Regions from separate parts of the Peribacillus sp. AS_2 genome, predicted to be linked through region 2. Evidence: riboswitches for the same ligand, from Rfam matches in the RefSeq annotation. Region 2 holds a riboswitch; the other holds the start of a gene.
What was found. A riboswitch is a leader RNA that binds a small molecule or an ion and turns the genes downstream of it on or off. The one in region 2 is predicted to bind FMN.
Positions count from the first base shown of each region.

Region 1 (7,866 bases), on a different contig from region 2:
GATTACATGCTTGGCGGCCGGAACTTGGGGCCGGCTGTAACGGCATTGAGTGCAGGGGCTTCCGATATGAGTGGCTGGCTGTTGATGGGTCTTCCTGGTGCGATGTACATAAGCGGGTTGAGTGCTGGCTGGATTGTCATCGGCCTGTGTGCAGGCTCTTATTTAAACTGGTTATTCGTGGCACCAAGGCTTCGGACATATACGGAAATTGCCGGCAATTCGATTACGATTCCCGACTTTTTGGGAAATCGGTTTAAAGATGGCTCCCGCGTCTTAAAAGTGGTATCAGCATCGGTCATTTTAATTTTCTTCACCTTTTATACCTCTTCAGGCATGGTGGCAGGCGGTGAGCTTTTCCGTACGGCTTTCAATTTAGATTACCGGTGGGGTATCTGGCTGACGGCAAGCGTTGTTATTCTTTATACATTATTTGGCGGATTCCTGGCTGTCAGCTGGACGGACTTTGTACAAGGTACAATCATGTTCATTGCCTTAATTCTAGTACCAGTTGTCACGATTGTAAATATTGGGGGCTGGGATCCCACCTTCAATGAAATAAAATCGATTAACCCGAATTTATTGCATGTTTTTGAAGGAACATCAACCATTGGCATCATATCTCTTCTGGCATGGGGGCTTGGTTATTTCGGGCAGCCTCATATAATCGTCCGCTTCATGGCGGTCTCATCTGTTAAAGAATTGAAAAGTGCACGGCGAATCGGCATGGGATGGATGATTTTTGCTATTGTAGGAGCGATGTTCACTGGATTGGTGGGGATAGCATATTTTAACCTGACAAATAGTCCTTTAGGGGATAGGAATGCTGAGTCCGTCTTCATCATATTAGCTAAAGAACTGTTTCCATCTTTAATTACAGGCTTCTTGTTGGCTGCGATTTTAGCAGCGGTCATGAGTACGATTGCATCACAGCTGTTAGTATCGGCAAGTGCTCTGACAGATGATTTCTATAAGCAGTTCATTCGGCCGAACGCATCTGATAAGGAATTAGTGCTGGTAGGTCGGTTTGGCGTATTGGCGATATCTGCCATTGCCCTATTATTGGCTTTTAATCCAAGCGGTACGATTCTTAAATTGGTTGGTTATGCATGGGCTGGTTTTGGAGCGGCATTCGGTCCTGTCATTTTGTTAAGCCTGTACTGGAAACGGATGACGAAATGGGGAGCCTTGGCGGGAATGATTGTCGGTACGGCAACCGTGATCGTCTGGGATATGATCGATAGGTTTGCTGAAATATACGAAATCATTCCTGGTTTCATCGCTGGTTCAATAGCTGTGGTCGTTTTCAGCTTACTATCGGCCAAGCCTACAAAAGATATCGAAGAAGAATTCAATCAAGCCATTAAAGACCTCTCTTGATTTATTGAAAATCCAGTAGTAATGCTGCTGGATTTTTTAACGATATAAAACAATGATTACTATATATATGTTACAATATCGATAGAGTCCTTATGTTGAAAACATGAGGGCTTTTTTTGAGTGATTTGGGAATAATAAACCAAAAAACAATACAAAGGAAAAAATATGAACCAATCTCATAAAATTGCATGTAAAGTGGCTTTTATATATATATTCATTGGGGTCTTATGGATTATCATTACGGATTACATCTCTATGACGCAGGCAAGGTCAGATGTTCAGATATATGCAATGTTTCAACATTCCAAAGGGTGGATGTTCATATTCATAACCGGACTTTTCCTGTACTTCATAATCAGGTATTGGACGGGGAAAATGTTGAGGTCCCAACAGGAATTCATTCTGAAGGATGAACAGTATCGGTCGCTGTTCAAGCATAACCCGGATTGTGTCCTTGAGCTGAATCTCGAAGGAAATGTCGTTTCGATAAACCCGGAAGCAGAAAAACTGTTAGGTCATCATAGTGACAATTTGAAAGGCAAGAATGCGAATCATCTCATCAACTGGAATGAAAGTGGTAAAGTAGCTGAATTCTTTCTACAGTCCCTTCAAGGGGATGCTGTAAAATTCGAAACGACCATACAGAATAGCAGTGATGAACAACGGATAATCCGTGTAACTTTTTTACCGATCATCGTCCACTCGGAAATGGTTGGAGTATATGCCATCGTAAGGGATATCACCGAATTGCGGCGCGAAGAGGAATTGATGATCATGTCTGAAAAGCTATCTGTTATCGGACATCTGGCTGCAGCCGTCGCACATGAGATAAGGAATCCGCTGACATCTTTAAAAGGATTCGTACAGCTAATGGATATGACCCAGGAAGTGAACCCGTTGCATTCTGATATCATGTTGAAGGAAATTGACCGAATTAATATTATCTCAAGTGAACTTTTGGTTCTCGGGAAGAAACAGGATGTCGCATTCTGCAGGATCGATCTTGCCGACAGTTTACAACAGGTATTCACGTTGATGAAAGCAGAAACGAATTTGAATAATATCGAAATGGGGCTAAGGATTAAAACCGCCGAACCGATTTATATTATGGCTGATTCAATTGAACTTAAACAGTTGGTAATCAATATCGTCAAGAACAGCATTGAAGCGATCGAAGATAATGGGGAAATTGATATATCGCTGCAAATCATCGAAGGACATGCTGTAGTCAGCGTGAGTGACAATGGCATGGGAATGGGACCCGAGCGCCTTGAACGGATTGGTGAACCTTTTTACTCGACGAAGGAAAAAGGTTCAGGGATCGGGCTTGCAATTTGCCGGAAAATCGTTCATCGCCTTCACGGGGAAATGGATTTTGAAAGTGAGATAAACAAAGGGACGACGGTTACAATTCGTATTCCGTTGGCTACTGGACAAGAATAAATGGTACTATGAAAGATAGGAAAAGTTTTATATTAAAGGAGAACGATATGAGCGAATTACCTGCATTAATAAACGATAGAAAACCATATATACAAGAAGCCTGGAAAAAGTCCGGATTCGGACAACTTACCCCGATACAAACGAAAGCGATCCCCGTGATTGTCGAGGGAAAGGATATCATGGCCGAATCACCGACAGGTACAGGAAAAACATTGGCATATTTACTGCCATTGCTCGAAAAGATTGATCCTGAAAAAAAATCGCCCCAAGCTTTGATTCTGGCATCATCACGGGAACTGGTCATGCAGATCAATGAAGAAATTCGCATTTGGTCAGAGGGAAGCGGCATAATGGGTGCAGCATTCATCGGCGGTGCTAATGTGAAAAGGCAGTTGGACAAACTGAAGAAGCGTCCACAGGTGATTGCTGGAACACCGGGGCGGATTTACGAATTGATTGCCCAAAAGAAACTGAAGATGCATGAAGTTAAGACGATAGTACTTGATGAAGGAGACCAATTGATCATTCCAGAACATATGGGAACGATCAATAATATTATCAAAACAACACTAAAAGATCGGCAAATCATGGTATTTTCAGCAACCCTGCCAGAGGAAACGGAAAAAGCGGCCAGGGGATTCATGAATGAACCCGAAATGATCAAGGTCGATAAAAATGAAAAAATGGAATCCAAGGTGGACCATCTTTACTTTGTTGTTGAGAGACGGGAGAAGTCCAAGATTCTCGAGAAAATCACAAGACTTAAAGATGTGAAGGCACTTGCCTTCCTGAATGATATTGCGGAGCTTAGCGTCTTACATGAAAAGCTGAGTTATAAAGGTATTGAAATGGGCGTGCTTCACGGTGAATCCAATAAAGTCGACAGGGAGAAAGCACTGCGTAAGCTTCGTTCCGGAAAATCCCCGATGCTGATAGCAACGGATGTAGCGGCCAGGGGGCTGGATATTAAAGGCCTTACTGCGGTCGTTCATATTGATATGGCTGACAATATCGAACAATATATCCATAGATCCGGGAGAACTGGGCGTGCAGGTGCAGATGGCACGGTCATTTCAATCGTAACGGAAAGAGAAGAGCGAGAGTTGAAAAAAATGGCTCGTGAACTGGAGTTACCATTAACGAGAGTAACCTTCTATGGTGGAAACATCGTAGTCGATGAATGATTCGCAAAAAAGGGACGGCCATGGCGGCTGTCCCTTTTTTTGGAATTCACGTAAGAATTAAAAATTAAAAGAGGTGCTCAATTTGCAGGATCCAACTGAACAGAATGAAGCTTATTTTTACTAAGTTAAGTGTTCATTTATGGGTGATAATCATGAATGAAAACGCTTCCTTAATGTGGGTTTTTGACATATGATAGCAATAGACATAGGTTAGGGGGAAACGGTATGACAAGAAAGTATAAACAATTTGAAACGGCAGTCATCCATGAAGGATATGACTCGAAGAAGCATTTGGGAAGCTTGGCAACACCTTTATTCCAAACCTCAACATTCACTTTCGAAAATGCCGAGCAAGGGGAGAGGCGTTTTGCTGGTATCGAAGATGGATATATTTATTCTCGCCTTGGAAATCCAACGGTACAAGTGCTTGAAGAAAAGATTGCCGCACTGGAAGGCGGGGAAGCTGGCCTTGCTTTCGGTTCAGGCATGGCTGCCGTTTCAGCAGTACTTTTTGCGTTAACTAAAACAGATGATCACATCCTCTGCTCACAGGGGGTATATGGTTGTACATTTGGCCTTCTGCAGCTAATGAAAAATAAATACCGGATAACTCATGATTTTTGTGAAATGGATACTGAAGAACAGCTTAGGAAAATGATCCGGCCGGAAACGACCTGCATCTATGTAGAAACCCCGATCAACCCGACGATGAAAATGATTGACTTACAGATGGTGGTGAAAGTTGCGAAGGAATATAATGTGATGGTCGTAGTCGATAATACATTTTCGACGCCCTACCTACAGAGACCGCTTGAGTATGGCTGTGATATCGTCCTTCATAGCGCTACGAAATATCTTTGCGGGCATGGGGATGTCGTTGCGGGACTTGTCGTCGGTAAAAAGGAATTCATGAATCATATAGCTGGGACTACACAGAAAGATATCGGTGGAATCATTTCACCATTCGACGCCTGGCTACTATTGCGGGGGTTAAAGACCTTGCCCGTCAGGATGGACCGTCATTCGGCCAATGCAATGGCAATCTTTCATGAACTTAAGAAACATCCAAAGGTGAAAAAGGTATATTATCCAGGTGATGAAGCTTCCCCGGATCATTATATCATGCAAAAACAGATGAAACATGGCGGCGGCCTTATCTCTTTCGAATTGCATGGCACAAAACAGGATGCACAGGAATTCCTCAATAAATTGAATCTAATTAAAATTGCCGTAAGTCTTGGGGATGCCGAAACATTGATCCAGCATCCCGCTACCATGACGCACTCTGCCGTTCCTGAAGCTTCACGGGAACAAATGGGCATCAGTGACCAGCTGGTCCGTCTCTCTGTTGGTCTAGAAGCTTGGCAGGATGTATGGCAAGATCTTCAGCAAGCATTTTAGGCTACCATATTCCTTCTACTTTTTATGAAGATGGTTATGGATATGATAAAAGTGATGGCAGAGAGGATATAAGAAATGTCCGTGATTACAGGATAGGCGGAGCTATTTCGTATCCCGATGCCTATGAACGCCCAAACGAATACGAGAAGATAGCACCAATCCCGGTTTTTACCTGCGAAGACAAAGGCCAGGGTTGTTGCTGCAATCAGCAGGACGATCGTCCAGGTTAAACTGGAAACCCCAAAACCGTCCCATTTGATATAGGTTAGGTAATAAGAAATGTCAGCGATCGTTGCAACACTTACCCAGCCTGTATAGACGGAAAACGGAAATAGGTCGAAAGTAGTGTGTCCCACTTTTTTTATGCTTGTATAAATGACCATTAAAGTAGCCAAAAGAGCAATGATAATGAATACGGATAACAAAAAGTGTTCATAGTGCCAAGCTAAAAGCCAAGCGCCATTCAAGACACAGCTTAAAGCGAACCAAGGGAAGGATGCCTTATAAGCAGGGCTGTTTTGATGTTTACTTAAAAACTGCCTGAATACCCAGATGGCGAGCAGGAAATAGATCAAGCCCCATATGGAAAATACATATCCGGCAGGAGTGAAAACGACATGAAGTTTATCGGAAATCTCTCCTGATGTCTGGCCGTTCAATGGCAGGAAATTGGCTAAAAAGTTCATCGTGACGACGAACAGATAGAAAATCAGGTTGATGATGGAAATAAGCATTAAGCTTCCTCCTTATATGAAGTGTGACTCTCTAATCCTATTCCACATATTTAGCCTGCCTAACCTTTTTGGAGCACATCGGGGTTAATGGGGATCATTTTTACATAAAGATAGGAAGTTCCTGTAACAATTGAACCATTTAAGGTTAGAAATTTTACATCTTCACTTTATGGTGATAAAATATTCAAAGATTCATATTATTTTAGTCCTTCGGGGTCGGGTGAAAATCCCAACCGGCGGTGATGAAGAAATTCTAAGCCCGCGAGCCTGTTAAAAGGCAGGATTTGGTGAGATTCCAAAGCCGACAGTACAGTCTGGATGGGAGAAGGACGTGTGGAACCCAAGTGTATACGTACGCCTAATTTTTCAAAAAATGAAAATATTGGGCTTTTTAGGTATACAATTTTTTTCACTCATTTCTCCTGCTAACCCTTTAGGTCATCCTAAGGGGTTTTTTATATTTTATAAAAGGGGGAAAAACATGTTTACGGGAATCATTGAGGATATCGGTACCGTACATTCCTTGAAAAAAGGAAAAAGCAGTATGGAGTTATCGATTCGTTCTGAAAAAATCCTTGAAGATGTGCATCTGGGGGATAGTATTTCAGTCAACGGGGTCTGCTTAACGGTAACGTCCTTCACGAAAAGTTTATTTACGGTCGACGTGATGCCGGAAACGGTCAAAGCTTCCTCGATCCGGACGTTAAAATTGGGATCACCTGTTAATCTCGAACGAGCCATGAGTGCACAGGGAAGGTTTGGCGGTCATTTTGTTTCAGGTCATATCGACGGAACCGGAACGATCATAAAAAAAGAACGGAAAGAAAATGCCGTATATTATGTAATCCAACTGGAAGAAGGGCTTAGTGCCTTTTGCATTCCAAAAGGTTCCGTAGCCATTGATGGAACAAGCTTGACGATATTTGGGATCGAAAGGAACCTTTTGACGGTTTCATTGATTCCATTGACTCATCAGGATACCATATTGGGACAAAAAGCGGCTGGCGATATCGTTAACATTGAAAACGACATGATAGGGAAATATATAATACATCAAATGAAAAATGGCAATCCAAAACCAGGACTGAGTTTAGAGTTTTTGGCAGAGCATGGATTCTAATAAAAGGGCGGTGTAATGATGTTCCATACAATAGAAGAAGCAATAGAAGATTTGAAGGCTGGCAAGGTAGTTATCGTGTCCGATGATGAAGACCGTGAAAATGAAGGGGATTTTGTAGTGTTGGCCGAAAAGGCGACACCGGAAGCGATTAATTTCATGGCGACTCATGGACGTGGTTTGATTTGTACGACCATCACTGAACAACTGGCAGCAAAATTGAAACTGCATCCTATGGTAGGTGAAAATACCGATCATCATGGCACTGCTTTTACGGTAAGTGTCGATCATAAAAGCACCTCTACAGGAATCAGTGCTTTTGAACGGTCCTTGACCATCCTTGAGCTTCTTAATGAAGATTCGGTCGCTGAAGATTTCCAAAGGCCAGGTCACACTTTTCCGATAGTCGCTAAAGAAGGCGGCGTATTAAGAAGGGCAGGACATACGGAGGCATCGGTGGACTTGGCGAAGTTATGCGGTGCCGCTCCAGCCGGTGTAATTTGTGAGATCATGAATGAAGATGGATCGATGGCCCGCGTATCCGATTTAGAAGTCATCGCTGATAAATTTAACCTGAAGTTCATTACGATAGCCGATTTGGTTCGGTATC
Region 1 covers NZ_JAPTGA010000006.1:158,643-166,508, forward strand. The annotation lists gene putP (sodium/proline symporter PutP) at 1-1,377, shown strand, start outside; gene OTG27_RS12850 (ATP-binding protein) at 1,753-2,820, shown strand; gene OTG27_RS12855 (DEAD/DEAH box helicase) at 2,868-4,004, shown strand; gene megL (methionine gamma-lyase) at 4,230-5,405, shown strand; gene OTG27_RS12865 (TspO/MBR family protein) at 5,402-6,139, opposite strand; FMN riboswitch at 6,342-6,473, shown strand; gene ribE (riboflavin synthase) at 6,621-7,259, shown strand; partial or broken gene ribB (3,4-dihydroxy-2-butanone-4-phosphate synthase) at 7,278-7,866, shown strand, end outside.
Region 1: linked by a shared signal. The riboswitch ahead of ribE (riboflavin synthase) and the one ahead of OTG27_RS05295 (ECF transporter S component) in region 2 are both predicted to bind FMN.

Region 2 (7,866 bases):
GATTACAAGTAAGTTTTCTGGGCTGGCTAAAGAAAAAGGGATAACAATATCAGCCAGCCTGCAAGACAATCAGATTCAATGGCATTTCGATCCGGACCGTATTGAACAGGTTTTGACCAATTTAATTGATAATGCGATTCGTCATACTCCCCCAGGCGGTAACATTGATGTCATTCAGAGGACAAGTGATCGAAGGGGACTGATCATTGATGTGAGGGACTCTGGATCTGGAATTCCCGAAGAGGATCTGCCTTTTGTATTCGAGAGGTTTTATAAAGCGGATAAAGCAAGGACCCGCGGCCGTTCGGGTACCGGATTGGGTTTGGCAATCGTAAAAAATATAATCAATGCCCATGATGGCTACATTTCGGTAAACAGTTTACCTAATAAAGGGACGACATTCAGTATCATTTTGCCTCGAATTATGGAAAACGCTGAATGAATGACAGGTGGATCGCCAGATAATCTTGTTTCATAAAGAACTGCGAAGACAAAGGCAATTGGATTTCTTTCCAACTTGTCTTTGTTTTTTTAGGACACAAAATAAGAAGTACCTGATATGTGGAAATTAACGGAATTTTATAATAAGATTAAAGCCGAAGTATGTAACTTTTGTTTAGGATCGACGACTATATTTATGAACGGATGTGGGGAAATGATGGATTCCGTTTTCCACGATCTTTATGAAAAATATCATCAGGAAATATATCAATTCATTTTTTATATGACTAAAAATCGAGAAACCGCCGAAGACCTTGTTCAGGAGGTCTATATCCGGGTGATGAAGGCCTATGAACGCTTCGAAGGAAAAAGCAGTGAAAAAACGTGGATGTATTCGATTGCCAGAAATGTGACGATTGATCACTTTCGGAAACAAAAAGGTTGGAAAGACAAAATCTTTCCTAATTTTGATTGGGATAGGCAATTGCTGAAAGATGAAGAGCCCATTCCCGAGGAAGTGGCTATCAAGAACGATGAAATCCAAGATATTTACCAATGCTTAAACCGGTGTACCACGAATCAAAGATCCGTGATCATTTTACGATATATTCAGGGATTGTCCATTACGGAAACTTCTGACGTATTGAATTGGAGTGAAAGTAAGGTAAAAACGACCCAGCACCGAGCTTTGAAGGCCATTAAAAAGTTGATGGAAGATTTATCAGGAAAGGAGGGCCACCGCATTGAGGAGATCCCGTTGGAAAGAAAGCGAAATTGAAGACATGCTGCGCGAGCTTCCGACATTAAAAGATGACCGGACCAAGGCAGAGGTGTATGCGAGAATACATGATAAAAAGAAAAAGAAGAAGAAACACTGGATACCTCTGTTCGCGGGTGTTGCCTCCTTATTCTTAATGGTTGTTTTGGCATCATCGTTCATTATTGAAAAAAAAGGAACGACAAGTCGAGAAGACAGCGGCAGCAGTGGGAAATTATCTCTATCTGAAAGTAAGGAAATGGCAGATCTTGAACGGAAGGATTCAAGTAACCAAGAAAAGTCCTCAGAAGATAAACAGGAAGCTCAAGAGTTTTCGAGTAACCAAGCGAAAATCGAATCCAAAGACAAGTTTTCAGAAATGGAACCGCGAAAAGGGGAAAAGGAAAAAACATTTGAACAAGCGATCTACCACGATGACCTTAAAAATGCCTCGATCATTACGATGGGTGTCCCGGATGATCAAATGAATTTCATCGTTCCCATTTCAATTAAACTCAAACATCATGATGAAAGTGATACACTGAATCAGTTAGTTAATCAAATGTCCGATATTGATGAAGCGCAATATGGGCTATCTGACTATTTTCCGCTTGATATAAAGATTAGCCAAGGAAACGATATAAACACTGCCCATATCGATTTTCCAGAAAAAAGCCGACTGTTGGCTGAAGATACACTTTTTCTCCATTCGATGGAAGAAACGCTTTCCTATAACAATATAGAGAAAATGACATTTTCCACAGAAGGTAAGCAAGGTGCCAGGTTTGCGCATGCGGGATATTTAAAGGAGGTGGATATACCTCATCAAAAAAAACGCACATACCTTCTTTATCAAAGGGATGAGTCCTCTCCAAGTTTCCTTGTTCCAAGCAATATGGGTTATCGGGACTTTGAGGAGGCGCTTCAAGCCGGAAAAGGGGAGGCGGACATCGAGGGAATTTCACCTGCAATCCCCCATGACCTGAAATGGGAAAGGATAAGCACTAATGGAGATCTTGTGACCATTCACCTATCAGATCAAGCCGTTATTGAAAATAGTGAGGAAACCCTTCAAGCTTTAGAAGCCATACTCTTCATAGCTAAGGATTTTGGTTTTGAAAAAGTGAAGTTTGAAAATGCTCCTATTGAAGAGGTGGGAAAGCTGAATTTAACTGAAGACATAATGGTGCCCGAAGCACCGAACCAAGTGAATTGAATGCATTAAAAGAAAAAAGTGCCCGCGCTGCGGGCACTTTTTTCTTCTTATAATGAAATACGGGCCAAGAACGTAATTTCTTCTGTTTCCATTAAAAACTGTTTCATGTTGTCTTCTAATGGTAAATCGAAGCTCAAAACCATGATGGCTTCACCGCCAGCTTCTTTTCGGCCAACCTGCATGGTGGCGATATTCACTCCGTGATCACCCAGGACCTTGCCTACGTTACCGATTACACCGGGTTTATCGGTATGCTGGATATAAAGTAAATTCGATTCTGGGTGAAAGTCGATTTTGAAACCATTCAAACTTACAATTCGAGAACCGTAATTTTCGATATAGGTCCCACTTATTGTTAATTCTCGGTTGTCACCTTTTACTTTAAGGCTGATCAAATTCGAGTAACCTAAAGAGTCCGTAGAGATTTTTTCACCAATGGTTATGCCACGCTCTTTTGCGATCAACAAGGCATTCACTTCATTGACTGATGCATCGACTCTTGATCTTAAAAAGCCGGAGATTAAACTTTTTGTAAGAATCGCGGTATCGAAATCCAAAGATTCTCCTGCATATGTAACGGAGATTTCCTGAATTCCTTCATTCATGCACTGGGAAGCAATCGATCCCATTTGCTGAACAAGTTGATGGAATGGCTGTACCTTTTCAAACACTTCTTTAGATATGGCTGGAAGGTTGATTGAGCTTGAGACTGGATTTCCTTCGAAATAGGTCAAAACTTCTTGGGCAACCTGTACGGCGACATTCAATTGGGCTTCTTTCGTGGAAGCGCCTAGATGCGGTGTAGCAATGACGCTGTCCAGTTCCAGCAGTTTATGGCCAAGTGGAGGTTCTTCGACGAAAACGTCCAGTGCCGCCCCTGCAACATGCCCTTGAACTAACATTTCATATAAATCATCTTCGTCTAGAATTCCACCACGGGCGCAGTTCAGTACATAAACCCCTTTTTTACAGGTAAGCAGTTTTTCTTTATTAATTAATCCTCTAGTTTCATTCGTTAGTGGTGTATGAACAGTAATGATGTCTGCTTTAGGAAGCAATTCATCCAATGGCAGGGCCGTTACGGACATTTTCTTTGCACGATCTACAGTCAGGAACGGGTCATAGACAATGACATCCATGCCAAAAACTTTAGCACGTTTGGCAATTTCCCCTCCGATGCGTCCAAAGCCAACTATGCCTAATGTTTTTCCACGAAGTTCAGTTCCCGTATAGGAGGAACGTTTCCACTCCCCATTTTTCAATGAAGCATAAGCTTGCGGAATGTGGCGCATTAATGAAGCCATCATCGCGAATGTATGTTCAGCTGTTGAAATGGTGTTGCCGTCAGGTGCATTAACCACGACAATCCCGCGTTTTGTCGCTGCGGGGATGTCTATGTTATCAACACCGACACCAGCGCGTGCTATAATTTTCAACTGCGGCATACGGTTCATTAAATCTTCCGAAACCTTTGTTGCACTTCTAACAAGAATTGCATCGATCTGATCAAGTTCGTTTGCAGCTTCCTCTACGGTCTTCTGAATGAGCTGAATATTGGATGCCTCTGAAAGCGGTCCAAGTCCTTCTGGTTTAATGGCGTCTGCTACTAAAATCCGATACACGTCTAAACACCTTCCTAAGGAAAAAGTTATCTTAAATTTCAGTTAATTTTACAATTGAAATGCTGATAATGTCAATTTGGCATATCTGAATGAAAGCGCTTAAACAAATGATTTCCAACTGATCATCCGTTTAAGGTGGCGATATAAATAGCTTCGCTCCTTTTGCGAAAAATTTTCGAATTGCCATATTGTAAATCCGCTGTTTGTTTTAAGCCGTTCACTGCGACAATCGATATTCATCCTACATGCATCAAATGAGAAAAAATGCTATCAAAAAAAAGGCATTTCAGATATAATGGGAAGTATAAAAAATTTTATAGGTCTATCTTCGGGGCGGGGCGCAATTCCCCACCGGCGGTGATGAAGGAATTTCTACTTCTAAGCCCGCGAGCCTTACAAGGCAGGATTTGGTGTGATTCCAAAGCCGACAGTATAGTCTGGATGGGAGAAGATGGAGGTTCCTTAGTGCGTTTCAACAGTTATTTGCTGAACGTTTGTTTGATGTAACCTTTAATTTATCCCTTTAATTCCATTGGAATTAAAGGGTTTTTATTGAACATCAACATATTTTGGAATCCTAACCTCTTTTTCAGGTAGATCGGAAAAGAAGGAGAGAGAACTATGAAAAAGAACAAAGTGAAAAAAATGGTCTCACTTGCCATGATGGGAAGCATTTCATATTTATTGATGCTTTTAAATTTCCCGTTTCCAGGATTCCCGCCTTTTCTCAATGTTGATTTTAGCGACATACCAGCACTGATGGCGGCATTGATTTTCGGTCCGATGGCTGGAATTCTAGTCGAGTTCATTAAAAACCTATTGGATTTAGTCATGACAGGGACCTTGACTGCTGTGCCTGTGGGGCATATCGCTAACTTTATAGCCGGAATACTGTTTGTCTTGCCGACTTATTATGTATTTCAGAAAATCAATTCAAAAAAAGGAATGACGTTCGCCTTACTTGCGGGAACAGTTTCCATGGCAGTATTCATGAGCGTATTAAACTATTTTGTCTTTTTACCGGCTTATACCTTCTTTATGGGATGGGATGCCATGTCGGCGCCCGAGTCGAGAAAGTTCGTTACGACGGCAATCTTGCCTTTCAACGTGATTAAAGGCGTGCTCATCACATCTGTATTCATGTTGCTGTTCATTAAATTACAGACATGGATCAATAAGCAAACATTATATAAAAATGCTTAACGGCATTGACGATAGATATGAAAAAACAACCGGATATCCATATCCGGTTGTTTTTTTATGCCTGTTTTTTGGCCAAAAGAAAAAGCCATTCTCGATTGAAAATGGCTTGTACCTTTATTCGAATTTTAGTGCATCTCCGTCAAATGCCTCGTCAGCAACTTTGATGGAATCCGTTGGGCATCCTTCAAATGCATCCATCATGTCGTCTATAAGTACATCTGGAATTTCAACGATACCCTCGTTATCGTCAAGGGTAACAAATGCAATCCCTTCGTCATCATAATCATATATATCTGGTGCAGCTGCTCCGCAAGCTCCACAAGCTATGCATGTTTCTTTATCCACAATAGTAAATTTAGCCATGAATATAACCCCTCCTAAGTTGATTAACAACTGATAATCTTTTTATTTCAGATTATTATCTCTTTCCTATTGTAAGACCGAATGCCAAACTTTTCAATAGAAATTGTATTGATAATAACTATCATGTAGTTGAATGTCAACGAAAAGCATCGAAAAAATTAACTTGGTCCTTTCCATGTTTCGTCATTTAGTCACATAATTTCCGTTGTATTCATCAATAATAACGGCGGTTTTTGCAGATTTTTGTTACAATGGGTTTATTGGTTAAATGAAACAAGGATGTGAGTCCCATGAATAATTATCTACAGGCCATCATTCTATATGCGATAAAAAAATTTCAAGGTGAGCGCTCCATTTATGCTATATACCATATGCTGCAGGGGAAGAAATCGTCACAAACCATCCAAGATGCCCATTTATTCGGGTTAACGGATATTTTTGGGACAATACCTCGATTTACCCGTCAGCAATTAAATCAAAACATTGAACATTCACTTAAGCATGACTTAATTAATTTAACGGATAAACCGGATGCATATGAAATTAGTTTGCAAGGTGAACGAATGTTGGACGATTACTTTAAAAATAATCCTTTTCCGGAGTATTTAAATGGTTGGAAGTATCATAATATCACCCCTGTTTTCTGGGGAAGGTTAAATTTACTCATTCAAACCATATCCCATATTGTCCACAATGAAAGACGTTTTTATCCGATACAACGAAATCCCAAAATTCAATTCTTCGTAAAGGAATTTTTACATGCCAATCGTCAGGATCGAGCGTTGATTGCCCAACATTTATATGATGAACTGGTATCCCTTTTAGAAAATCAAAGTGATATGAAACGAGACATTTTCATTTTGAAATTGACCGGGATAAACAGGATTGGTCTAACGTTTGAACAGATTGCCAAAAGGAAAAATACGGAAGAAGATTATGTTCGCTATACATTCCTTGACTCATTGCATCAAATGCTTGCAGAAATGGAAACGGGTGGTGATTACCCTCTCTTATCCTCATTAACCAATGATTGGAAAAGAAGTGGTAATCCTCATTTGACACAATCTACAAAGACTACTTTACGATACATCCAGGAAGGGAAAAACCTCGGTGAAATAGCTGAAATCCGCAGATTGAAAGTCAACACCATCGAAGATCACCTCGTAGAAATTGTTTTATCGGAAAAGGATTTTCCGATTTCCGATTATGTGACAATCGAGGATGAGAGGGAAATTGCTGAAGCGATTAAGGAACTTGGTACAAAAAAGCTTAAAGCTATCAAGCAGATGGTCGATAATAAACAAATAAGCTTTTTCCAAATAAGACTTGTACTTGCGAAAATAGGTGAGAGATGATGAACATAGAACGAGTCCTCAAAGAAAAATTCGGTTTTGATGAATTCCGTCCTGGACAGAAGGAAGTGGTTGAATCATTGATGTCCGGCCGTCATACATTAGCGATGCTGCCAACCGGGTCAGGTAAATCATTATGTTATCAGCTGCCGGCTTATCTGGTGAATAAGACTGTCATAATTGTCTCTCCGTTATTATCTTTAATGCAGGATCAAGCGGATCAGCTGAAGATGAGCGGCGAAAAAAGTGTATTGACCCTCAACTCTTTTTTGACGCTTAATCAAAAAAGGAAAGCCTTCGATCGGTTACATAGTTATCGATTTATCTTTTTATCTCCTGAAATGCTGAGCATTGATGGTGTGATAAAATCCTTGAAATCCATAGAAATAGGTTTGTTCGTCATAGACGAAGCACACTGCATTTCACAATGGGGGTACGATTTCCGTCCGGATTATTTGAATTTAGGAGAAGTGAGGCGTGAGCTGAATAATCCGTTGACGCTTGCCCTGACGGCAACTGCAACCGATGAGGTCCGGAGGGACATCATTGTTAAACTTAACATTGGGCAGGCCGAGGAAATGGTTTCCTCGGTTGATCGTGAAAATATTGCCATTATTATCGAGCGAATGTTCAGCTACGATGAGAAGCTAGCCCGTGTGCTGGAGCTTGTCAGGAAATTTACCGGAAGCGGAATTATTTATTTTTCCTCTAAAAAAGTGGCGGAATCAGTCGCTGGTTTTTTACAGGATAACGGGATCGATAGTGTCAATTATTATCACGGTGGAATGGAGCAGGAACAAAGGATGCTCATTCAGCAGCAATTCATTTCCGGCCAGCTGAAAATCATATGCGCAACAAGTGCCTTTGGAATGGGTGTGAATAAATCGGATGTCAGATATGTTATCCATTATC
Region 2 covers NZ_JAPTGA010000002.1:514,827-522,692, reverse strand. The annotation lists gene OTG27_RS05315 (ATP-binding protein) at 1-442, shown strand, start outside; gene sigX (RNA polymerase sigma factor SigX) at 659-1,219, shown strand; gene OTG27_RS05305 (hypothetical protein) at 1,185-2,414, shown strand; gene serA (phosphoglycerate dehydrogenase) at 2,462-4,036, opposite strand; FMN riboswitch at 4,357-4,493, shown strand; gene OTG27_RS05295 (ECF transporter S component) at 4,658-5,239, shown strand; gene OTG27_RS05290 (ferredoxin) at 5,354-5,602, opposite strand; gene OTG27_RS05285 (YpbB family protein) at 5,893-6,957, shown strand; gene OTG27_RS05280 (RecQ family ATP-dependent DNA helicase) at 6,957-7,866, shown strand, end outside.